Regions from separate parts of the Pseudomonas sp. DF11 genome, predicted to be linked through region 4. Evidence: predicted binding sites of a transcription regulator. Region 4 holds the regulator's gene; each other region holds the start of a gene.
The links. Region 4 encodes FliA, which starts transcription of late flagellar genes. Its sites were predicted from a motif close to CTAAAGTTTNNNNNNNNNNNGCCGNTAA; they were not measured.

Region 1: a site for FliA is predicted at 3,202-3,229, ahead of AC30D9_RS14540 (methyl-accepting chemotaxis protein). Genes of this name have one in related genera too.
Region 2: a site for FliA is predicted at 1,933-1,960, ahead of AC30D9_RS24865 (methyl-accepting chemotaxis protein). Genes of this name have one in related genera too.
Region 3: a site for FliA is predicted at 3,452-3,479, ahead of motA (flagellar motor stator protein MotA). Genes of this name have one in related genera too.

Annotation. Positions count from the first base shown of each region.
Region 1 covers NZ_JBYVYN010000004.1:228,459-234,268, reverse strand. Annotated here, with positions in the region: gene tatC (twin-arginine translocase subunit TatC) at 1-350, shown strand, start outside; gene AC30D9_RS14555 (16S rRNA (uracil(1498)-N(3))-methyltransferase) at 347-1,054, shown strand; partial or broken gene AC30D9_RS14550 (methyl-accepting chemotaxis protein) at 1,216-2,229, shown strand; gene AC30D9_RS14545 (methyl-accepting chemotaxis protein) at 2,239-3,132, shown strand; gene AC30D9_RS14540 (methyl-accepting chemotaxis protein) at 3,271-5,187, shown strand.
Region 2 covers NZ_JBYVYN010000010.1:78,307-84,116, reverse strand. Annotated here, with positions in the region: gene AC30D9_RS24885 (MFS transporter) at 1-118, opposite strand, end outside; gene AC30D9_RS24880 (hypothetical protein) at 221-454, opposite strand; gene AC30D9_RS24875 (hypothetical protein) at 492-635, opposite strand; gene AC30D9_RS24870 (transporter) at 778-1,800, opposite strand; gene AC30D9_RS24865 (methyl-accepting chemotaxis protein) at 2,062-3,687, shown strand; gene AC30D9_RS24860 (PepSY domain-containing protein) at 3,767-4,072, opposite strand; gene AC30D9_RS24855 (glycerophosphodiester phosphodiesterase) at 4,223-5,350, opposite strand; gene AC30D9_RS24850 (DUF2025 family protein) at 5,596-5,810, shown strand, end outside.
Region 3 covers NZ_JBYVYN010000004.1:410,732-416,541, reverse strand. Annotated here, with positions in the region: gene orn (oligoribonuclease) at 1-150, opposite strand, end outside; gene rsgA (small ribosomal subunit biogenesis GTPase RsgA) at 260-1,291, shown strand; gene motB (flagellar motor protein MotB) at 1,491-2,528, opposite strand; gene motA (flagellar motor stator protein MotA) at 2,532-3,383, opposite strand; gene AC30D9_RS15310 (HDOD domain-containing protein) at 3,550-5,088, shown strand; gene rhdA (thiosulfate sulfurtransferase) at 5,131-5,810, shown strand, end outside.
Region 4 covers NZ_JBYVYN010000005.1:66,436-72,245, reverse strand. Annotated here, with positions in the region: gene AC30D9_RS16400 (chemotaxis protein CheA) at 1-2,005, opposite strand, end outside; gene AC30D9_RS16395 (protein phosphatase CheZ) at 2,036-2,821, opposite strand; gene AC30D9_RS16390 (chemotaxis response regulator CheY) at 2,840-3,211, opposite strand; gene fliA (RNA polymerase sigma factor FliA) at 3,379-4,125, opposite strand; gene fleN (flagellar synthesis regulator FleN) at 4,122-4,952, opposite strand; gene flhF (flagellar biosynthesis GTPase FlhF) at 5,069-5,810, opposite strand, start outside.

The sequences.
Region 1 (5,810 bases), on a different contig from region 4:
AGATGATGACCGACATCACCAGCTACCTGGATTTCGTCATGACGCTGTTCTTCGCTTTCGGCGTGGCGTTCGAAATCCCCGTGGCGGTGGTGCTGCTGGTGTGGATCGGCGTGGTTGACGTTGCCTACCTGAAGAAGATCCGTCCCTATGTGATCATCGGCTGCTTCGTGGTCGGCATGATCCTGACCCCGCCGGACATTTTCTCCCAGACCCTGCTGGCCGTGCCGATGTGGCTGCTGTTCGAGATCGGTATCCTGTTCGGTGGCCTGGTGCGCAAGCGCCGGGAAGAAGAGCCCGAGGACCAGCCGGTCGACGACCACAACGACCAGCCGCCAGCGACCCAAGCGTGAACCTGCTGCTACTCGAAGAGGCCGACTTCATCGGGCCGGACCGCGTGATCCTGAGCGATCGCCGGTTGACCCACATGCAGGAAGTCCATCGCAGCGCCGTCGGTGACAGCCTGCGGGTCGGGCGCATCGGCGGGTTGATGGGCACGGCCCAGGTGCTGCGCCTGGAAGCCCGCGAGGCGGAACTGCAAGTGGCCCTCGACCAGCCTGCGCCAGCCAAGTTGCCGCTGACCCTGGTGCTGGCCCTGCCGCGTCCGAAAATGCTCCGGCGGGTGTTCCAGACCATCGCCACCATGGGCGTGCCGCGCGTGGTGCTGGTCAACAGCTATCGCGTGGAAAAGAGCTTCTGGCAGACGCCATTCCTCGAACCCGAGGCCATCCGCGAGCAACTGATCCTGGGCCTGGAACAAGCCCGGGACAGCGTGCTGCCAGAAATCATCATCGAAAAACGCTTCAAACCCTTCGTTGAAGACCGCCTGCCGGCCATTACCGACGGCACCTTGGGCCTGGTCGGTCATCCCGGCAACTACCCGCCCTGCCCCCGCGCGCTGACAGAGCCGGTGACCTTGGCCATCGGCCCGGAGGGTGGCTGGATTCCCTACGAGATCGACCTGCTGGCCAAGGCCGGCTTGCAACCGGTGCAATTGGGCGAGCGGATCCTGCGGGTCGAGACCGCCGTCACGGCCCTGCTCGCGCGGTTGTTCTGATCCCCACGGCTTGTGCACCTTTGTGACAGGGTGGATTGACCCCGCCGGTTGAGAGCCTACCCACCCTCTGGAAGTAACCCCCCACCTATTTTCTACAGATCCCTGTGACATGGTCGATACTCTCCTCATAAGACCTACAAAAGGTTCGAAGGAGTATCAGCATGTTCAGTTGGCTAACCGAAAAGCTGGGAAACGTAAGCGTCAATCGCAAACTGGGTTTCGGTTTTGGCCTCGTACTGCTCATGACCCTCCTGAGCACCTTCGCAGGCTGGAACAGCCTGAGCAGCGTGATCAGCCGTGCGGATAAGCAGGCGTCCATTGCCAGCCTCAATGAACTGGCCAAGGATTTGCGCGTCGCCAGCCTCGACTATGAAATGCGGCGCGGCGAACAAGGGCCGGCTACCGTCAGCGAGTTCCTGGGCAAGCTCCAGGAGAGCATACAAGCTGCCCTCAAACGGTTCGTGCGCCCGGCAGACCAGGAATTGCTCAATCAGCAACTGGCTATCCTCGATGAGTACAAACGTGCCTTTGCCGACCTGACCCAGGCGACGCAGAACCGCGAATCGGCCCGATCCAAGCTTGGCGCCAACGCCGACAACGCCGTGGCCAAGGTGACAGAAGTCGAAAATGCCTTGCGCCAAGGCGACAGCGTCCCGCAATTCAACAGTGTGGTGGAGCTGAGCAAACTGCTCCAGCAAGCGCGCTATCAGGTCCGCGGCTACACCTACAGCGGCAAGGCCGAAGCTGAGCAACCGGCGCTGGATGCCATCGAAAACGTCTTGAAAAACCTTGAAAACCTGCCGGGCAAACTGCCGGAACAACACACCGCCAACCTGCAACAAGCCAGCGAATCGATGAAAGCCTATCACGCTGCCGTCAGCCAGTTCCGCGACTCCCAGGTGAGCAGCGCCTCAGCCCTCAAGAAAATGGTGGATCAAGACGCCCGTTTGAACGCGCTGAACAGTCATCTGACGACCTCGCAGATCGAGAAACGCGACCAGGAGACGGCTCAAGCCAAAGAAACGCTGATCATCGTCACCATCCTGGCGCTAGCGTTTGGCCTTCTGGCCGCATGGATCATTACCCGGCAAATCGTCGGTCCACTGCGGCAGACCCTGGTTGCCCTCGAACGTGTCGCCTCCGGCGACTTGAGTCAAAACCTGGTGGTCACCCGTCGTGACGACATGGGCCAATTACAAGGCAGCCTGCAGCGAATGGTGATCGGCCTGCGGCAATTGATTGGCGGCATCAGCGACGGCGTCACGCAAATCGCCAGCGCTGCCGAACAGCTTTCGGCCGTCACCGAGCAGACCAGCGCCGGGGTCAACAGCCAAAAAGTGGAAACCGATCAGGTCGCCACCGCCATGCACGAAATGACCGCCACGGTGCAGGAAGTGGCGCGCAATGCCGAGGAAGCCTCCGAAGCGGCCGTCGCCGCTGACCAGCAGGCTCGCGAGGGCGAAAAAGTAGTCGGCGAAGCCATTGCCCAGATCGAACGCCTGTCCAAGGAAGTCGGCAACTCTACCGAAGCCATGGGCCATCTCAAGCGCGAGAGCGACAAGATTGGCAGTGTGCTGGACGTGATCAAGTCGGTCGCCCAGCAAACCAACCTGCTGGCCCTCAACGCCGCCATCGAGGCCGCCCGCGCCGGCGAGGCCGGACGTGGTTTTGCGGTGGTGGCCGACGAGGTGCGTAGCCTGGCCCAGCGTACCCAGAAGTCCACTGAAGAGATCGAGGAACTGATCCTCGGCCTGCAATCGGGCACTGAACAGGTCGCGGCCACCCTGGACAACAGCCGCAACCTGACCGACAGCAGCGTCGAACTGACCCGTCGCGCCGGCGGCTCACTGGAAAACATCACCCGTACCGTCTCGGCAATCCAATCGATGAACCAACAGATCGCCGCTGCAGCCGAGCAGCAGAGTGCCGTGGCCGAAGAGATCAACCGCAGCGTCGTGAACGTTCGCGATGTGTCCGAACAGACGGCTTCTTCCAGCGAAGAAACCGCCGCCTCCAGTGCCGAACTGGCACGGCTGGGGGTTCATTTGCAGACGCTGGTAGGACGCTTCAAGGTCTGACCCAAAAGAGCTGGCATAAGCCTGTGGCCAGAGCTTGCTCCCTCGCCACAGGAGTGCATTACGTATTTTCTACAGATCCTGCCAAAACCGCCGATACAGCCCTGATAAAACCAATCAGCGCTACAAGGGAGTATCAGCATGTTCCGGTGGCTTGCCCAGGGTCTGGGAAACGTAAGCGTTAATCGCAAACTCGGCGCAGGCTTCGGCCTGGTGCTGTTCCTTACCTTGATGATTGCATTCACCGGCTGGTCCGGCCTGGGCAATGTCATCAGTCGGGGCGACAAACTGGGGTTCATTGCCAGTCTCAACGACTTGAGCAAAGACTTGAACCTGGCCAGCATCGACTACAACACCACGCGGGGCGAGAAAGGACCGCAATCGGTCAACGACCTGCTGGGCAAGCTCGAAGAGGGCTTGAAGACTGCTCGCCTATTGATCGAACAACCGGCCGACGTCGCGCTGATCGATGCGCAACTGGCCGCCGTCGCCGAATACAAGGGCGCCTTCGCCCAGATGACCCGCGCTACCGTCAACCGCGAAGATGCCCGCAGCAAACTCGGTGCCAGCGCCGACAACGCCGTGGCCCGCGTCACCGAAGTTGAAAAGTTGCTGCTGCAAGGCGGCGACGTCACCCTGTTCAACAGTGTGGTGACCCTGAGCAAAGCGGTCCAGCAAGCCCGCTACCAAGTTCGCGGCTACACCTACAGCGGCAAGAGCGAAGCCCAGCAACCGGCCCTCGAGGCCATCGACACGGTCCTCAAGCTGCTTGCGCGACTGCCAGACCAACTGCCCCAGGAACACGCCGCCAACCTGCAACAGGCCAACGACTCGTTCAATCTCTATCGCGCGGCGGTCGCCCAGTTCCGCGACTCGCAAATCGACAACGCCGCGGCCCTTCAGCGCATGAGCGAGCAAGGTCAGATACTGATCGACGCCAGCCAGAAGCTGACCGTGTCCCAGACAGCCGTGCGTGACCACGACGCCGCCCAAGCCAAGACGGTCCTGATCGTAGCGGCCGCCCTGGCGCTGCTGTTCGGTGTGATCGCCGCCCTGTTCATCACCCGGCAGATCGTCGGCCCGCTCGGCCAGACCTTGAAGGTTGCCGAACGCGTGGCCGCCGGTGACCTGACCCACAACCTCACCTCCGAGCGTCGCGACGAACTGGGCCAACTGCAACGCGCCATGCAAAGCATGACCGTGGGCCTGCGGCAATTGATCGGTGGCATCGGCGACGGAGTGACCCAGATCGCCAGCGCCGCCGAACAGCTCTCGGCCGTGACCGAACAGACCAGCGCCGGGGTCAACAGCCAGAAAGTGGAAACCGATCAGGTCGCCACCGCCATGCACGAAATGACCGCCACCGTGCAAGAAGTCGCACGCAACGCCGAGGAAGCTTCCGAAGCCGCCGTCGCTGCCGACCAGCAGGCCCGCGAGGGTGACAAAGTGGTTGGCGAGGCCATTGCCCAGATCGAGCGCCTGGCTAAGGAAGTCGGCAACTCCACCGCCGCCATGGGCGACTTGAAGCGTGAAAGCGACAAGATCGGCAGCGTCCTGGACGTGATCAAGTCCGTGGCCCAGCAGACCAACCTGCTGGCGCTCAATGCCGCCATCGAGGCCGCCCGTGCCGGTGAAGCGGGACGTGGTTTCGCGGTGGTGGCCGATGAAGTCCGCAGCCTGGCCCAGCGTACCCAGAAGTCCACCGAAGAAATCGCAGAACTGATTGTCGGCCTGCAAAGCGGCACCGAACAAGTCGCGACCATCATGGACAACAGCCGCAGCCTGACCGACAGCAGCGTCGAACTGACCCGCCGCGCGGGGGGCTCGCTGGAAAACATTACTCGCACGGTTTCGGCGATCCAGTCGATGAACCAGCAGATCGCGGCGGCGGCGGAGCAGCAGAGTGCGGTGGCTGAGGAGATCAACCGTAGCGTGCTGAATGTGCGTGATGTGTCGGAGCAGACGGCGTCGTCCAGTGAGAAGACTGCCGCTTCGAGTGCTGAGCTTGCGCGGTTGGGGGTTCATTTGCAGACGTTGGTGGGGCGGTTCCGGGTCTAGCAGGCCTACGCAAAACCTGTGGCGAGGGAGCTTGCTCCCGCTTGAGTGCGCAGCGCTCACAATATTGCAGGGAGCAGCGGCTGCGCCATCTTGAGCTGGTGGTCTGTGGGTCTTGGGTGTATATCCGTTATTTAGGTAACGGCTGCTGACGGTTCCGCCCTTACGGCGGCTCACTTTTGAAAAGCGCAAAAGTAAGCAAAACGCTTCTGCCCCACCACTCGGCACCTCGCCTAGGCTCGGTGTGCCCTCACTCCGGCATTGCTCCGTGGGCCCGCCGCGAAGGGCCATCCATGGCCCAGCGCGGCTAACCCGGCATCCATGCCGGGTTGCCCACTGCGCAATGCCTGCGTTCGGCCAGCGTGGTTAACGGGGCGCCGAGATCAACGTCCACCGCGAGGCGGCCTGATAGCCGACCTGGCTCTTGGTAAAACCGCGTTCCTCCTGTGGGAGCGGGCTTGTTCGCAAAGACCATGTCACAACCAATGAAGATATCGAATGTGTTGGCCTCTCACCGTTGATCTTCAGCGGGCACAACATTCATGTACACCGCAAAGCCATTGTGGGAGCGAGCCTGCTCGCGAAAGCGGTACCACAACTAATGGAGATGTCGGATGTGCTGGCCT
Region 2 (5,810 bases), on a different contig from region 4:
GGACATACCCAGGCAGCACGGCCAGGGGAATGCCGATGTTCAGGTAGCCAATGAATGTGAACAGAACGATGGAGACGACTTGCAGCGTGACCGCCAGGGGGCGCTGGGAATCTGACATGAGGAAAAGGTCCACGGAGCAGCAGGATAGATAGGCTGCTTATGATAACGGCGAGCGTGGTGGCTGGGCGTGGAAAAGTATAACTATTTGCCCAGTGGTTGCTCAGCGGTCGTTTTTTCCGGCGACCAGGTGCGTGGTGACCAGTGCGGCGAGGGCATTTTCTTCGGTGCCGAAACGGGCCAGCAGGGCAGCTTGTTTCTCGGGGGAAAGGCGTGTCCAGATCTCGACCATTTTCTCGGCGGTGCCGATCAGGACGCTGGCCTGGGCTTCGCTGAAAGTCGGGGTGTCATCGGTCATGGTGCGGGGCTCGGGATTCAGGCAGTGTGGAAAGCGCATATTAGCGCTTTCCACACGGTCTGGTGGTGCGGGTCAATCAGTCTTCGCTGTCAGCCTGGCGGCGTTCAGTGGCTTCTTTGGGTTCGGGTTGCTGGGCGTCTGTTTGCCCCCCGGCTTGTAGCGTGGTCGTCTGCTCAGTGTCGTGCAGGCTTGGGAAGGGGAGATTAGGGATCTCGTGCATATCGCGCTCCTCGCAAAGTCTGTTGATAGATCTGGTAGATCCGCGCTTTTAAAAAGCCTGGGCAGGATACCCCAGGAGAAATGACAAAAAGACTTTTAAATCCCGTTGTGCCGACAAAAGGGGTTGTCTGGACAGGTCATGTTCAATAGTCGCGGCGCTTGCGAAAGGCCCAGCGGCCAGCAATCAACGTGAAGGTCGCCACCAGCGCCACCAGGATCCAGAAGCCTTCGGGATCGCCCGCAAGTGGCACGCCACCGACGTTCATGCCAAAGAAACCGGCAATGATATTGATGGGCAACGCCAACACTGTGACCACTGTCAGGGTGAACAGGGTGCGGTTGCTTTGTTCGTTGAGGTTGGCGGCGATTTCTTCCTGCAACAGCTTGATCCGTTCGCTCAACGCGGTGAGGTCGTTGATGATCAGGGCGAATTCTTCGGTGGATTTGCGCAGTTCCTTGACGTCTTCTTTCTGCAACCATTGTGGCGGGCGGTTGAGCAGGCGCAGCAACGAACCCGGCTCCAGGGCCAGCAAGCGTTGCAGGCGCACCAGTACCCGGCGGTTGCTGCCCAGCTCGGCGCGGTTGGTGGACAGTCGCGAGGACAGCAACTGATCTTCGACCTGATCGACGCTGAGGCTGGTCTTGCGCACGATCTGGGTCAGCACTTCGCCTTGGTCGCGCAGCAAGTGCACGAGTAATTCCACGGGGGATCGAAAGCGCTCTCCGGCCTTGACCGACGAGCGCAGCTTGTCGACCGAATGCAGGGGCTGCAAGCGCGCGCTGACGATCAATCGACTGTGCACGCAAACCCACAATGTGGAGATATCCGAGGACACCATGTTGCTGAGGTTGAACACGACATCGTTCACCACGGCCAGCAACGCCGAGTCGACATGCTCGATGCGGGTCGAGCGCGAACCTTCGTGCAAGGCTTCGAAAAACTCCTGAGGCAGGGCCAGGTGATTTTTCATCCAACGCTCGCACGCGGCATGAGCCAGGTTCAGGTGCAGCCAGAGGAACTCATCGGCGTCTTGTGGCTGTTGCAGGCTTTGCAGGGCCTGGGCCGAATCGATCTCCCGGCCACGCTCGCCAGGCCGGAAACGAAACCCGTAAAGCAGGCCGAACAGGTCCGGATCGCGATGGCTTTGGTCGATGCTGTGGTTCATGAAGTCTCGCTGGCGGGAAGTGCCTGTCGCAGCGGCCACAGGTCACTTGTAGGGCATCATCGCAAGCTTTCTTGAAGGTTTTGTGACGATTCCATGGGCGCCGCCCAACTGGCCTACCGGTGGTCGCCAAGGCTCAAGAGTGCCCCAGGCAGGCCGATGGCTTGTACATATCCCCCGTATTCGGGTTGCGACGCGGTGTGTTGCGGACATGGAGGTCGGGACATCGTTCCTGTTCTTTTCGCTCCTTAGAGATTGCTCCCCATGTTTTTACAAAAATCCCTCAGAGCCCAGATCCTTGCCCTGTTGAGCGGCAGCCTTTTGGCGATGTTGCTGATCGCCCTGGCGTCCTTTCACTTCCTTTCCAACGGTGTCCAGAACTATCGCAGCCTGATCGATGGTCCGTTGCGTGCCTCGCAGTTGATCGACGAGGCCAACCTGCAATTCAAGGTGCAGGTGCAGGAATGGAAAAACGTCCTGTTGCGCGGCAAGCAGCCGGCTGACCTGGATAAATACTGGAAGCAGTTCGAGGAGCGCCAGCGTGATGTCCAGGGCATCCTTGGCGAATTGAGCGGGCGTGAAGGTGTACCAGCGCCAATCAAGACGCGTATCGAGGCCCTGCGCGATGAGCATCGTCAATTGGGCGCGGCCTACCAAAAGGGCCGTGATGCCTTTGTCGCCTCCGGTGGCGATGCGGCGGCGGGCGATGCGGCGGTCAAGGGTGTGGACCGTGCGGCCAGTGAGCAAATGAGTGCGCTGGTGGTGGAGCTGCGCAAGCTGGGCTCCGAGCAATCGATGCTGATCAGTGCCGGTGCCGATCGCACGATTATGCTCGGCACCGTGGTCATGCTGGTGTCGGGCGTGCTGATCGGCTTGTTCAGCCTGTGGCTGGTCAACCGCAACCTGGTGCAGCCGATCCGTAACCTGATCGAATACGTGACCCGGCTCAGTCACGGGCGTTTCGCCGAGCGTGTGACGAGCAACCGTCAGGACGAACTGGGCAATCTGGCGGTAGCGGCCAACACACTGCGTGATTTCCTGGCCGAAACCTTTACCCGCCTGCAACGCAGTGCCTCGGAACTGGACAGTGCCAGCGGTGAGCTCAATGCCATCGCCAGCCTGATGAGCCAGGGCACCAGCGAGCAATTCGAACGCACCGATCAGGTGGCGACGGCGATGAACGAGATGTCCGCCACGGCCCAGGAAGTGGCCCGCCATGCCGCCGACGCGGCGCGAGCGGCCGATGACGCTGATCAATCGGCGCAACAGGGCGAGCAGGTCATGCAAGGGACCATTCGCACTATTACCCAAATGCGCGGTGAGATCGCCAACACGGCCACGGTCATCCGTCAGTTGGAAACCGACAGCGGGCGCATCGGCAAGGTGCTGGAGGTGATCCGCGGGATCGCCGAGCAGACCAATCTGCTGGCCCTCAACGCAGCCATCGAAGCGGCGCGGGCCGGGGAGGCGGGGCGCGGTTTCGCGGTGGTCGCCGATGAGGTACGCAGCCTGGCCCAGCGTACGGCCTCGTCGATCATCGAGATCAACCAGATCATCCAGACAGTACAAACGGGTGCGGTGGACGCGGCCCACGCCATTGAGAGTGGGCAATCGCGCAGCGAAGAAAGTGTGGAGCAAGTGACCCAGGCCGGTGCGATGCTCGAACGCATTACCCAAGCTGTCGAAGCGATTCGCGACATGAACCGCCAGATCGCCACCGCAGCCGAAGAGCAGACCTCCGTGGCCGAAGACATTTCGCGCAACCTGACTGAAATCACCTGCATTGCCAGCACTAACCTGGACAATGTGCAGCGTACCGAAGCTGCCAGTCGGGATTTGCACGGCTTGTCGGGGCAGTTGAATGAAGTGACGGCGCGGTTGAGTGCCTGACGGTAGTTCGCGTTAGTTATCGATAAACGCAAAAGAGCCGCGCAACCCTAAGGTTGTGCGGCTCTTTTTTGCTGACCGATCAAGTGTCTTGCTTGTTACTCAGGACTTTGCCGGTCGTGGCATCGAAATCAACATCGAACTCTTTGCCATCGGCGGTTTTCAATTCGACTTCATATTCATAACCGTTGAAGTGGTTGTCCAGGTCGGTGTCGGTGATGGTCGCGCCCGGGTGCAACTTCAGGGCTTCTTTGTTCATCGATTCGAGGGGCTTGATCTTGCCTTCCTTGACCAGTTCTGGGATCTGGTCGATGCGCACATCGGCCTGGGCCAAGCCAGCGGTGAGGGTCAGGGTGGCAGCGGTGAACAGGGCAGTCAAAGTTTTCATAAGTTCTTTCCTTGGTGTCATTAAGGGGTGAGTCGTTTAAGTGGGGCCAGATTATCTGTGGCAACTTAATTCACCCTTAATTCGAAAAAACTTCTGAAGTGCCGAACGGGGCCTATGGGGCAAAGTCCTCCCCCATAGGCGTGTTCGAGTTCAGTAGCCGTTCTTTTCCAACAGTTGCGCGACGCTGCCAGTCTCGGGGCGCTTGAAGTAATTGAGCAGTTCACTGGCGCGGTTGGTGAAGATGCCATCGACGCCGGCATCCATGACTTTCTTGAAGTCCACCGCTTCATCCACGGTATAGACATGCACCAACAGGCCCTGGTCATGGGTGTACTGGTTCATCCACGGTTGCACCAGATCCGAATAACTCTGGCTGCCACCGTGGGTCAACGCCGCGGACGGTCCGGTGCCGATGGCGCCCAGGGCTTTGGCGGACTGTACCCATTTTTCGAATTCAGCCTTGTCCTTGGGTTCCTGCTTGGCGTAATAAACTGCCTTGTCGGTTTCGCCGGACTCGGCAAAAGACACCTTGGACTTGGGCTCGATGTTGCCTTCGCCGACCCATAGCAGCAGGATCTTCGGCACTTTCGGCATCTCTTTGTGCAGCAACTCGAGGCTGCTCTTTTCGAAGGTCTGCAAGATCACTTTGCCCTTGCCCTGGCCCACTCCGGTGGCGCGCTTGGCCAGTTTTGAGCCGGCCGGGCTCAGCCAGCCGCGGTCCTGCAATTTGTCCTTCAGATCGCGTTCGATACCGGGAAACAGCTTCGGCTCCTTGGTCTCGATGTACAGCCCTGGTTTGTGCAGCGGGTTGCCTTCGGCGATGTCGATCACTTCATCCAGGGTGAGGATTTTCAGGCCGGCGAATGAAGGGCGGGCACGGTCCGGGTAGGCGGTGTTGAACCAGCTGCCGGCGTCGAGGGTCTTGAGTTCCGCCATGGTGAACTGGTTGGCGGCGCTGTCCTTGCGCTCGGGAAACTTGGTCGCGACATCCGTGGTGCGCAGCAGGCTGTCGTCATGCAGGACGAACAACACACCGTCCTTGCTGCGTTGCAGGTCCAGTTCCAGATAGTCGGCGCCCAGGTCTCGGGCCAGTTTGTAGGCCGCGGCGGTGGATTCCGGCGCGTCGAACGAAGCGCCACGGTGGGCGATGACCGCCGGGTGCGGAATGCCCTGGAGGGCTGCCAGCGCCTTGGGTGACGAGGCCTCGGAGGCTTGTGTCTGGCCGAAGCCGAGCAACAGGCTCAGCACCAAGGCGCTGCGGGTAAAAGTGACAGGCATGCTCGAAATCCTTTCGTGGGTGTGTGCAAAAACCTATCTTTTAGCAACTGAACGCTGTCGGCGCTATCGCCATACCGACATAAACGTGTGCAAAGCAGAATTTTCCCACGCATTTCCAGGATGCTTTGCAGTACCCTTGGCAGCACCAGTTTCCCCGGCAGAGGGAAACCCGAAACCATCGTTCACTTGCCCTGCGTGTAAACCATCGATCAGACGTCCCGAGGGACGCATCCATGAGGTTTACCATGCGCACCACTTCGACATTCATCTGCCAGGCCGCCGACCAGCTCAAGGGGTTTGTCGGTCTGAACCGCAAGACCGGCCACTACATCGTACGTTTCAGCGAAGACGCCTTTGGCATGGACGTGGCCGACGACGGCATCATTCCCGCCAGCGAGTTTGTCTGGGCTGAGGTGGCAGACGGCACCATGGCCCTCAAGCGCGAGCGCATCCAGTTGTT
Region 3 (5,810 bases), on a different contig from region 4:
GCTGTGATGGATCGCGATCACCGGGCCTTCGGCCAAAGTGTTGAGGTCGCTGTCGGTGACGATGGTGGCCATTTCGATGATGACGTCGGTATCAGGGTTCAGACCGGTCATTTCCAGGTCGATCCAGATCAGGTTCTGCGGGTTTTGCATAGGGAAGCTCCTCGGCGTAGCCACGCAGTTTAGCCTAGGCCGGCCTTTGGGCGTGCTAAACTCGCGGCCGTTTTACCCTATTCGCTGCATTTCTTCATACGGAACACCCATGGCCAAACGCCAACTCAATCGTCGTCAGAACTGGCGCATCGAAAAGATCCAGGGCGAGCGCGCCGCCCGCGCCGCCAAACGCGAATCCAGTGCTGTCGAAGCCTTGGAGGGTGGCGACCTGGGCCCTGAACAGACTGGCCTGGTGATCGCCCACTTCGGCGTGCAGGTCGAGGTCGAGGCCCGGGAAGGCGAATTGGCCGGCCAGGTGTTCCGCTGCCACCTGCGCGCCAACCTGCCGGCGCTGGTGACGGGCGACCAGGTCGTCTGGCGTGCCGGCAACCAGGGCATCGGCGTGATCGTCGCACAATTGCCGCGCCACACCGAGCTGTGCCGCCCGGACAGCCGTGGCCAGCTCAAGCCGGTGGCCGCCAACGTCGACATGATCGTCATCGTCTTTGCGCCGCTGCCCGAGCCTCACGCCAACCTGATCGACCGGTACCTGGTAGCCGCCGAGCACGCCGGCATCCGGCCGTTGCTGCTGCTCAACAAGTTCGACCTGATCGACGAACACAACGCTCCTGCGCTGAACGCCTTGCTGTCGGTCTATCGGGACTTGGGTTACCCGGTGCTGGAAGTCTCGGCTCATCACGGCGACGGGATGGAAAAATTGCAGGAACAACTGGACGGACGCATCAGTGTGTTCGTCGGCCAGTCCGGTGTCGGCAAGTCGTCGCTGGTCAACAGCCTGCTGCCGGACGTCGAGACCCGTGTCGGGCCGTTGTCCGAACTGTCTGGCCAAGGCACCCATACCACCACCACCGCGCGGCTGTTCCACTTCCCCGGCGGCGGTGAGTTGATCGACTCGCCGGGCATCCGCGAGTTTGGCTTGGGTCACGTGAGCCGGGCCGATGTCGAAGCCGGGTTCATCGAGTTCAACGAGCTGATCGGCACCTGCCGCTTCCGCGACTGCAAGCACGATCGCGAACCCGGCTGTGCCCTGCTCAAGGCCTTGGAAGAAGGTCGTGTGCATCAGCAACGGATGAACAGCTACCGCTCGATCATCGCCAGTCTGCCGGAAAGCAGTTACTGACCTGAAAGGAACGCAAGCCGGACACAGTTGTGGCGAGGGGATTTAGCGAAACGTCGCACCGCCCCGCTGGGGCGCGAAGCGCCCCCCTTCGTATTCACCCCGAATATCAGATGAAAAAAGAGGGGCTGCTTCGCAGCCCAGCGGGGCGGGGCGACGTTTCGCTAAATCCCCTCGCCACTGATTTTCGCTGCCAGTCAGATCACTGCGCAGGCGTTCCGGCAGGCTTGGGCGCGGCGTCGTCGAACAGGTTCAGACGTTCGCGCAGCTCATGGGCCGGCACCGGTTGCTTGTCCGCCGGCAAGGCGTTCGGATCAACCGCAGCCCCAGGCGTTGCCGGCACTTCACCTGGCGCGCCTTGGCCCTGGGCCGGATCCGGCGCCGGGTCGTCGGTTTGCGAACCTTCGATGGCTTGCTGGGCCTTCTTGGTCAACACCACGATATCGATACGCCGGTTGACCGGGTTGAACGGGTCCTTGCGATCGAACAACGCCGAGGATGCGTAACCGACCACCCGCGCCACCTGTTCGTCCGGATAGCTGCCGGCCACCAGGGCACGACGTGCCGCGTTGGCGCGGTTGGCGGACAGCTCCCAGTTACCGAAATCACCTTTGCCGACATAAGGCTTGGCATCGGTATGACCGCTGATGCTGATTTTGTTCGGCACCGCTTTGATGGTGTCGGCCATGGCCAGCAGAATGTCTTCGAAATAAGGTTTCAGGCGCGCACTGCCGGAATCGAACATCGGCCGGTTCTCGGCGTCCATGATCTGGATACGCAAGCCGTTCGGCGTGATCTCGAACAGGATCTGGTCCTTGAATTTCTGCAGCTGCGGGTTCTCCTCGACCTTGTTCTGCAATTCCTGCAGCAACAATTCCAGGCGCTCGCGCTCGATCTGCTCGGCCATGCCTTCGACCTGCTCGGAATCCACCGTCACCTTGTCCGGCTGAGGCTGGGACTTGACCTCGGGGTTGAGGGTATTTTCCGGCGCCAGGGTCGGCGAGCCGCCCAGGTCGATGATGTAGGGCGTGCCACTTTCGGAAAAGCCGACCGGGTCCTTGAAGTAACCGGCGATGGCGATCTTCTGTTCCGGGGTTGCCGTGGACAGCAGCCACAGCACCAGGAAGAACGCCATCATCGCCGTCGCAAAGTCGGCGAAGGCGATTTTCCAGGCGCCCCCGTGATGCCCCGCGGCTATGCGCTTGACGCGCTTGATGATGATCGGCTGGTTATTTTCCATGACTTAACGACCGCGAACCGCTTGTTCCAGCTCGGCGAAGCTTGGACGGTGCGCCGGGTACAGGACCTTGCGACCGAACTCCACCGCCAGCGATGGCGGCATGCCCGAGGCCGAGGCCACCAGGGAAGCCTTGATGGCTTCGTAGACGTTGAGTTCTTCCTTGGCGTCATGGGCCAGGGAGTGGGCCAGTGGGCCGAAGAAACCATACGCAGCCAGAATACCGAAGAAGGTCCCCACCAGTGCCGCACCCACGTGCAGGCCGATGGACTTCTGGTCGCCGTCGCCCAGGGAAGCCATGGTTACCACGATGCCCAATACCGCCGCGACGATACCGAAGCCGGGCATGGCGTCGGCGATGCCGGTGACTGCGTGGGAAGGGTGCTCCAGGTCTTCCTTGAGGCTGTAGAGCTCCATGTCGAACAGGCCTTCGAGTTCATGGGGCGCCATGTTGCCGGACGACATGATGCGCAGGTAATCACAGATGAACGCCGTCATGCGGGCATCTTTGAGCACCGCAGGATACTTGGCGAAAATCGGGCTGGCGGCGGCGTCTTCGATATCGCCTTCGATCGCCATCATGCCTTCGCGGCGGCTCTTGTTGAGGATCTCGTAGATCAGGCCCAGCACTTCGAGGTAGAAGGTGTGGCTGAAACGCGAACTGAACATGCCCAGGGACTTCTTGAGCACGTGCATCGTCATGTAGCCGGGGTTGGCCTGCAGGAATGCGCCAAGGGCCGCGCCACCAATGATCATCACCTCGAAAGGCTGGATCAGGGCGGCAATCTTGCCGTGAGAAAGCACGTATCCGCCGAGTACGCTCGCGAACACGACAATGATGCCGATAATTTTAGCCATAGATAGAAAGTACTTATTTAAGTCGGGTTCAAGGTCATATTCGGAAGCTGAAAAATCTCTTCTTCTACTTATCGGCAAAACTGCGCCAGACTATAGCCAGTTCTGGCGAAAAGCCAGTTTGGCCCGCTCCGGGCGTAGAGAATTCATACGATGATCACGTCCAGCCATGACTAACGAAACGAAGGTTCCAACGCCGCGACCGACCACGCTCGAAGGCTGGGTTAAGCTGCTGGACGGTGTGCACCTGCCAGTGCCCCAGGCCAGTCATGACCTGGTCTGCAAGGCCATCGCCGACAGCCGCCGCTCGTTGCGCGACATCGCCGAACTGATGCAGGACAGCCCGGCCCTGGCCCTGAGCGTTATCCGCGAGGCCAACCATCACACCCATGGCAGCCTTGCAGAACCTGCGGAAAATCTCGAAGTGGCCATCAACCGTCTCGGCCTCAAGCGCACCGAGGAACTGCTCGCTCGCTTGCCGTCGTTGCCAGGGCACGAAATCCCCGTTGCCTTGCGCCAGCTGCAATTGATCAGCCAGCACGCCACGCAACAGGCCAATGGCTTTTTTGCCAGCCGCCTGGCGCGACTGTGGCAGGACATACACTGGGGCAGCCTGTTGTTTCTGGCGCCGCTCTGGCCCCTGGCCCTGACTCACCCGCGGTTGCTGGGGGAGTGGGAGTTGCGGGTCGTCCATAAAGGCGAGCCGGCGAGCAAGGTCGAGCGTGAATTGTTCGGCGTCAGCCTGCTGAAGATCTGCCTGGCGTTGGTAGAGACCTGGCGCTTGCCGATCTGGGTGATGCAGGGCTATCGCCTGCTACTCAATGAACGCCGCGAACTGGTGAAGGTTCTGCGCATCGCCCGAGATAGCGAGCACCCGCTGCGCCAGCAGAATCGCCTGGACGATGACCCGACCCTGCGGCGCTGGCTCAATCAACCGGCCAATACCGTGTTACTGGCCAACGGCCTGGCACTTTCAGCACAACAGGCTTGGGACAGTCCCCACATTGCCCGCTGGCAATACCTCACCAGTTTGTATCTGCAGATGCCGCTGGATGAGGTACAGCAACAGATGCACCAGCAAGCTGTCACCAGCGCCCGTCATGACGCCATGCCGGACCTCTGGCACCCCGCCGTGGCATTGATCTGGCCCTGGGGCAGCCGCCGCATCCACCCCGGCCTGCTCCCCCCCGCCCCACCCAGCGCCGAAGACCTGAGCCAGTGGCGCAAACAATGTTCCGCACTGCTGGTGGAACCGAGCCCTTTTCGCAATGCCATGCACTTGACCAGCTCGGCCCGAGACGTGTTGGTGGCCTGCGGCATGCGTCGGGTGATGATCCTGATGGCCGACCGCAGCCAGACCAGCCTGCGCGTACACCAGACCGCCGGCCTGCCCAAGGAAGCCGCGGCCATGAGCTTCGCCATCAGCCAGAGCAAGATATTGCAGCGGTTGCTGGCCCAGCAGGCCCAGGTTCGCCTGAACCCGGACAACAACGCGCAGTTTTCGGTACTGCTGCCGCCGGGCCTGCGCAGCCTGTTTCGGGGTGAGCACTTGCTGTTGCGCTCGCTGACCTGTAACGGTCGGGTCATCATGCTGGTGGCGGTGGATCAAGGCGGCGGACCGTTCTCGGACGTGACCGTGCAAGCCTTCGGCAAAACCGTGCAATGCATCGAAAGGGCCCTGCATACCTTTACCAACCGCGGCCGCTGAACTTGCTACAATCCTTTCCCTTTGCGCCCCTGGAGACCTCACATGCCTGACTTCTCTGGCTTGCCGCTGGTGATCGAGCCGAGCGAACTGCTACCGCGCCTCGACGCCCGCGAACTGATTCTGGTGGACCTGACCAGCGCCGCCCGCTACAGCACCGGGCATATTCCCGGTGCACGCTTCGTCGATCCCAAGCGCACCCAGCTCGGCCAACCGCCAGCGCCGGGCCTGCTGCCGGCCAAAGCCGACCTGGAAGCACTGTTCGGCGAGCTCGGGCACAACCCGGATGCGGTCTACGTGGTCTATGACGATGAAGGCGGCGGCTGGGCCGGGCGTTTTATCTGGCTGCTGGACGTGATCGGTCACTCGAACTACCACTACCTCGACGGCGGCTTGCTGTCGTGGCTGGCCGAAGGCCTGCCGGTGTCCGTCGAAGTCCCCGCACCGGTTGCAGGCCCGGTCAGCCTGACACTGCACGATGCTCCCACCGCCACCCGCGAATACCTGCAAAGCCGTCTCGGCGCTGCCGACCTGGCCATCTGGGACGCTCGCGGCCCGCTGGAGTATTCCGGCGAGAAAGTCGTCGCGGCCCGAGGCGGGCACATTCCCGGCGCGGTCAATTTCGAATGGACTGCCGGCATGGACAAGGCGCGTAACCTGCGCATCCGCAAGGACATGCCGCAAATCCTCGAACAATTGGGCATCACGCCCGACAAAGAAATCAT
Region 4 (5,810 bases):
AGCGCTTGAGGTAGAACAGTGGCAGTGCCTTGTCCCGTACGATCACCACTTCCTGGCCGTCCACCACGTTGGTGCGCGACAGGTCGAGGTGGAAGATCTCGTTGACGTTGACCAGCGGGAAGGCGAAGGCCTGGTTGCCCAGCATCACCATCAGGGTCGGCATGATCGCCAGGGTCAACGGGACCTTGATGACAATCTTCGAGCCCTGGCCCTTGGTCGAGTAGATATTGATCGAACCGTTGAGCTGGGAAATCTTGGTTTTCACCACGTCCATGCCCACGCCACGGCCCGACACGTCGGAAATCTCGGTCTTGGTCGAGAAGCCCGGGGCGAAGATCAGGTTGTAGCACTCGGTGTCGCTCAGGCGGTCGGCGGCATCCTTGTCCATCACGCCGCGCTTCACCGCAATGGAGCGCAGTACGTTCGGGTCCATGCCTTTGCCGTCGTCGGAGATCGACAGCAGGATGTGGTCGCCCTCCTGCTCGGCGGCCAGGATCACCTTGCCGCTGCGGACCTTGCCTGAAGCTTCGCGCTCTTCCGGCGACTCGATACCGTGGTCGACCGCGTTGCGCACCAAGTGGACCAGCGGGTCGGCCAGGGCCTCGACAAGGTTCTTGTCGAGGTCGGTCTCTTCACCCACCAGTTCCAGGTTGATTTCTTTCTTGAGCTGGCGAGCCAGGTCGCGAACCAGGCGCGGGAAGCGCCCGAAGACTTTCTTGATCGGCTGCATGCGGGTCTTCATGACCGCGGTCTGCAGGTCCGCCGTGACCACGTCGAGGTTCGACACGGCCTTGGACATGGCTTCGTCCTGGCTGTTGAGGCCCAGGCGCACCAGACGGTTACGTACCAGCACCAGTTCGCCGACCATGTTCATGATCTCGTCCAGGCGTGCGGTATCGACCCGAACGGTGGTCTCGGCTTCGCTGGCCGGCTTTTCCGCTGGCGCGGCCGCTGGGGCGCGGGCGGGAGCCGGAGCAGCAGCGGCAGGCTTGGCGGGCTCGGCCTTGGGTTCCGGTGCCTTGGCAGCGGGTTTGGGCGCAGCCTTGGCCGCCGATGTCGCCGCAGTGGCGGCGGCAGGCGCAGCAGAAGCGGTACCGACTTCGCTGAACTTGCCCTTGCCATGCAGCTCATCGAGCAGTGATTCGAATTCGTGGTCGCTGATCAGGTCGCTGCCAGCGGCAGCGGCGGCGGGCTTGGCCGGTGTCGGCGCCGAAGCGATAGCCGAATCCAGAGCGTCCACGGCAAAGGTGCCCTTGCCATGCAACTGATCGAGCAACGCTTCGAATTCGTCGTCGGTGATGTCCGAACTGTCGCCTGCGGCTTTCGGGGCGGCCGGGGCCGTCGACGGAGCGACGGCATCAGGCGCGAACTGGCCCTTGCCATGAAGCTGGTCGAGCAGTGACTCGAACTCAGCATCGGTGATTTCATCGCTGGCAGCCCCATCGGCGGCTGGCGCAGCAGGTGCTGCCGGAGCGGCCGGCGCCTCGGCCTGGGCCTTGACGGTATTGAGCGAGTCCAGCAGTTGTTCGAATTCGTTATCGGTGATGTCGCCCGATTCCTCGGCGACCGGTTCTTCGACCACTGCCTCGGCAACCGGTGCGGCTTCGTCAGCCGATTGCGGCTCGGCCAGGCGCGACAGCGCGGCGAGCAGCTCGGGGGTGGCAGGGGTAATCGGCGAGCGCTCACGCACTTCGCTGAACATACTGTTGACCGCATCCAGCGCTTCAAGCACCACGTCCATCAGTTCCGAATCAACGCGACGCTCACCCTTGCGCAGGATGTCGAACACGTTCTCGGCAATGTGACAGCACTCCACCAGCTCGTTGAGCTGGAGGAAGCCGGCGCCTCCTTTTACAGTGTGGAAACCGCGAAAAATTGCATTGAGCAGATCCGCATCATCGGGTCGGCTTTCCAGCTCGACCAGTTGTTCGGACAGTTGCTCTAGAATCTCGCCGGCCTCAACCAGGAAATCCTGAAGGATCTCTTCATCGGCGCCGAAGCTCATTAATGGCTGCTCCTAAAACAGGGCTAAAACTCAGAATCCAAGGCTGGACAGCAAATCGTCCACATCGTCCTGACCGGACATAACGTCTTCTCTTTTATCGGCATGAATCTGCGGACCTTCACCCTGAGAGAGATGTTTTTGTGGATCTTTTTCAGCAAGCATCGCTTCACGGTCGTGTTCGATACCTGCAAAGCGGTCGACCTGGCTGGCCATCAACACCAGTTTGAGCAGGTTGCTTTCCACTTCGGTGACCAGCTGGGTCACACGCTTGATCACCTGGCCGGTCAGGTCTTGATAGTCCTGGGCCAGCAGAATGTCGTTGAGGTTGCTTGCCACGGCGCGGTTCTCGGTGCTGCTGCGCGTCAGGAAACCGTCGACCCGACGGGCCAGTTCCCGAAACTCTTCAGCCCCGACTTCGCGACGCATGAACCGGCCCCAGTCGGTGCTCAAGGCCTGGGCTTCATCGCTCAGGCCATTGACCAGCGGCGTGGCGCTTTCCACCAGATCCATGGTGCGGTTGGCCGCGGCCTCGGTCAGCTTGACCACATACCCCAGACGCTCGGTGGCGTCGGTGATCTGCGAGACTTCCTCGGCCTGCGGCATATTCGGGTCGATCTGGAAATTGACAATCGCGCTGTGCAATTCACGCGTGAGCTTGCCCACTTCCTGATACAGACCGCGATCACGGGTCTGGTTGAGCTCATGGATCATTTGAACCGCATCGCCAAAGCGACCTTTTTCAAGGCTGTCGACCAGTTCGCGGGCATGTTTTTTCAGGGTCGATTCGAAATCGCCCATTGAAGATTCGTTGTCCATAGCTCCCCCGTGGCGCCGTTAACCGATGCGTTCGAAGATTTTTTCGATCTTCTCTTTCAACGCCTGGGCCGTGAAGGGTTTGACCACATAGCCGTTGACACCGGCCTGGGCCGCTTCGATGATCTGCTCGCGCTTGGCTTCGGCAGTGACCATCAGCACCGGAAGATGCTTGAGTTTTTCGTCGGCACGCACTTGGCGCAGCAGGTCGATACCGGTCATGCCCGGCATGTTCCAGTCGGTGACCAGAAAATCGAAGTTGCCACTGTGCAACATAGGGAGCGCAGTGGTCCCGTCATCTGCTTCGGCCGTGTTGGTGAACCCAAGGTCACGCAACAGGTTTTTTATGATCCGCCGCATCGTTGAGAAGTCATCAACGATGAGGATTTTCATGTTCTTGTCCAATTCGACCTCCAAGCAGTCTTAAACGCGCCCAGCACCTGGACGCGCCATTTCAATCAATCCGGCACAACACTCGACAACAGTCTGGAGCACAACGGATGGAGACTGGCGCAGTACTTGCCAGGCCAGCCTCGTTCGCAGTGTCCCCACACTGCCTGTCAACGCGCTCGCCACTCCCCCAAACGCCCCCGCAAACGGGCCGCGCACTGGCTGTGTAACTGGCTGACCCGCGATTCGCTGACCCCCAGGACCTCACCGATTTCCTTGAGGTTCAGCTCTTCGTCGTAGTACAGCGCCAAGACCAGTCGCTCACGCTCCGGCAAATTGGCAATCGCATCCGCCAGCGCGCTCTGGAAACGTTCATCTTCCAGGTCACGCGATGGCTCCATGTGAGCACTCGCGCCATCCTCGTGCAGCCCCTCGTGTTCACCACCGTCCTGCAACAGGTCGTCGAAACTGAACAGGCGGCTGCCCAAGGTATCGTTCAAAATCCCGTAATAATCATCGAGACTCAACTGGAGTTCGGCCGCAACCTCGTGATCTTTAGCGTCACGCCCGGTTTTAGCTTCAATTGCCCGAATTGCATCACTGACCATGCGAGTATTGCGGTGCACCGAGCGTGGCGCCCAATCGCCCTTGCGGACTTCATCGAGCATGGCCCCGCGAATGCGAATACCGGCATACGTCTCGAAACTGGCGCCCTTGCTCGCGTCGTATTTGTTCGACACTTCGAGCAGGCCGATCATGCCCGCCTGGATCAAGTCTTCGACCTGGACACTGGCCGGCAACCGCGCCAGCAAGTGGTAGGCGATACGCTTGACCAGTGGCGCGTAACGCTCGATCAATTCGTATTGGGCGTCCCGTGCCGATTTTTTGTAGAGATGGTTGTAACCGCTGGCTGTCATAGCACGGGCCCTGCTGTTTGTTGCACAAGACGCTCGACGAAAAATTCCAGATGCCCGCGCGGGTTGGCCGGCAACGGCCAGGTATCGACCTTCTGGGCGATCGCCTTGAACGCCAGCGCGCACTTGGAACGTGGAAAGGCTTCATAAACGGCACGTTGCTTCTGGACAGCCTTGCGTACGCTTTCGTCGTAGGGCACGGCGCCGACATATTGTAGGGCGACGTCCAGGAAGCGATCCGTGACCTTTGTCAACTTGGCGAACAGGTTGCGGCCCTCCTGCGGGCTCTGGGCCATGTTGGCCAGGACGCGGAAGCGGTTCATGCCATAGTCGCGGTTCAACAGCTTGATCAAGGCATAGGCGTCGGTGATGGACGTCGGTTCGTCGCAGACCACCAGCAGCACTTCCTGGGCAGCGCGTACGAAACTGACGACCGAGTCGCCGATACCGGCCGCGGTGTCGATCACCAGCACATCGAGGTTGTCGCCGATGTCGCTGAAAGCCTGGATCAGGCCGGCGTGCTGGGCCGGGGTCAGGTGAACCATGCTCTGGGTGCCGGAGGCAGCCGGCACGATGCGAATCCCGCCCGGCCCCTGCAACAGCACGTCGCGCAGTTCGCAACGGCCTTCGATCACGTCCGCCAGGGTGCGTTTGGGTGTAAGCCCCAACAGCACGTCGACGTTCGCCAGGCCCAGGTCGGCGTCCAGCAGCATGACCCGTCGGCCAAGCTCTGCCAGAGCCAGGGACAAGTTCACTGACACGTTAGTCTTCCCGACGCCACCTTTGCCGCCGGTCACCGCGATCACCTGTACGGGATGCATGCTGCCCATGTTCGTTCTTTACCTTGTCTTACTTAGACGGAGGCCACATTACTGGCTGCGCGTTCGCATACGGAACAATGCATGGCAGACCATCGATGTAGGTACAAAAAATATTCATGATTACCTCAGCCAACCTGCTTGGTCGGGCTGTGGTAGATATCAGCGAACATATCAGCCATGGCTTCTTCGCTGGGTTCTTCCTGCATTTGCACACTCACGGCTCGGCTGACCAGTTGATGACGGCGCGGCAGATGCAAATCATCCGGGATCCGCGGCCCGTCGGTCAGGTAGGCCACCGGTAGTTCATGACCGATCGCCAGGCTCAACACCTCGCCCAGGCTTGCCGTTTCGTCCAGCTTAGTCAGGATGCAGCCGGCCAGCCCGCAGCGTTTGTAGCTGTGATATGCGGCGGTTAGAACCTGTTTCTGGCTGGTGGTTGCCAACACGAGATAATTTTTTGACTTGATGCCACGTCCGGCCAGGCTTTCGAGCTGCATGCGCAGGGCCGGATCGCTGGCTTGCAGGCCCGCGGTATCGATCAGTACGACGCGCTTGCGCAGCAACGGTTCCAATGCCTGGGCCAGGGACTGGCCCGGATCCACATGGGTCACCGACACGTTGAGGATCCGTCCCAGGGTCTTGAGTTGCTCCTGGGCACCAATGCGGAAACTGTCCATGCTCACCAGGGCGATGCTCTGGGCGCCGTACTTGAGTACGTAGCGGGCGGCGAGCTTGGCCAGGGTGGTGGTCTTGCCCATGCCGGCAGGACCGACCATGGCAATCACCCCGCCCTCTTCCAGCGGCTCGACTTCCGGCGTGACGATCATCCGCGCCAGGTGCGCCAGCAACATGCGCCAGGCCTGGCGA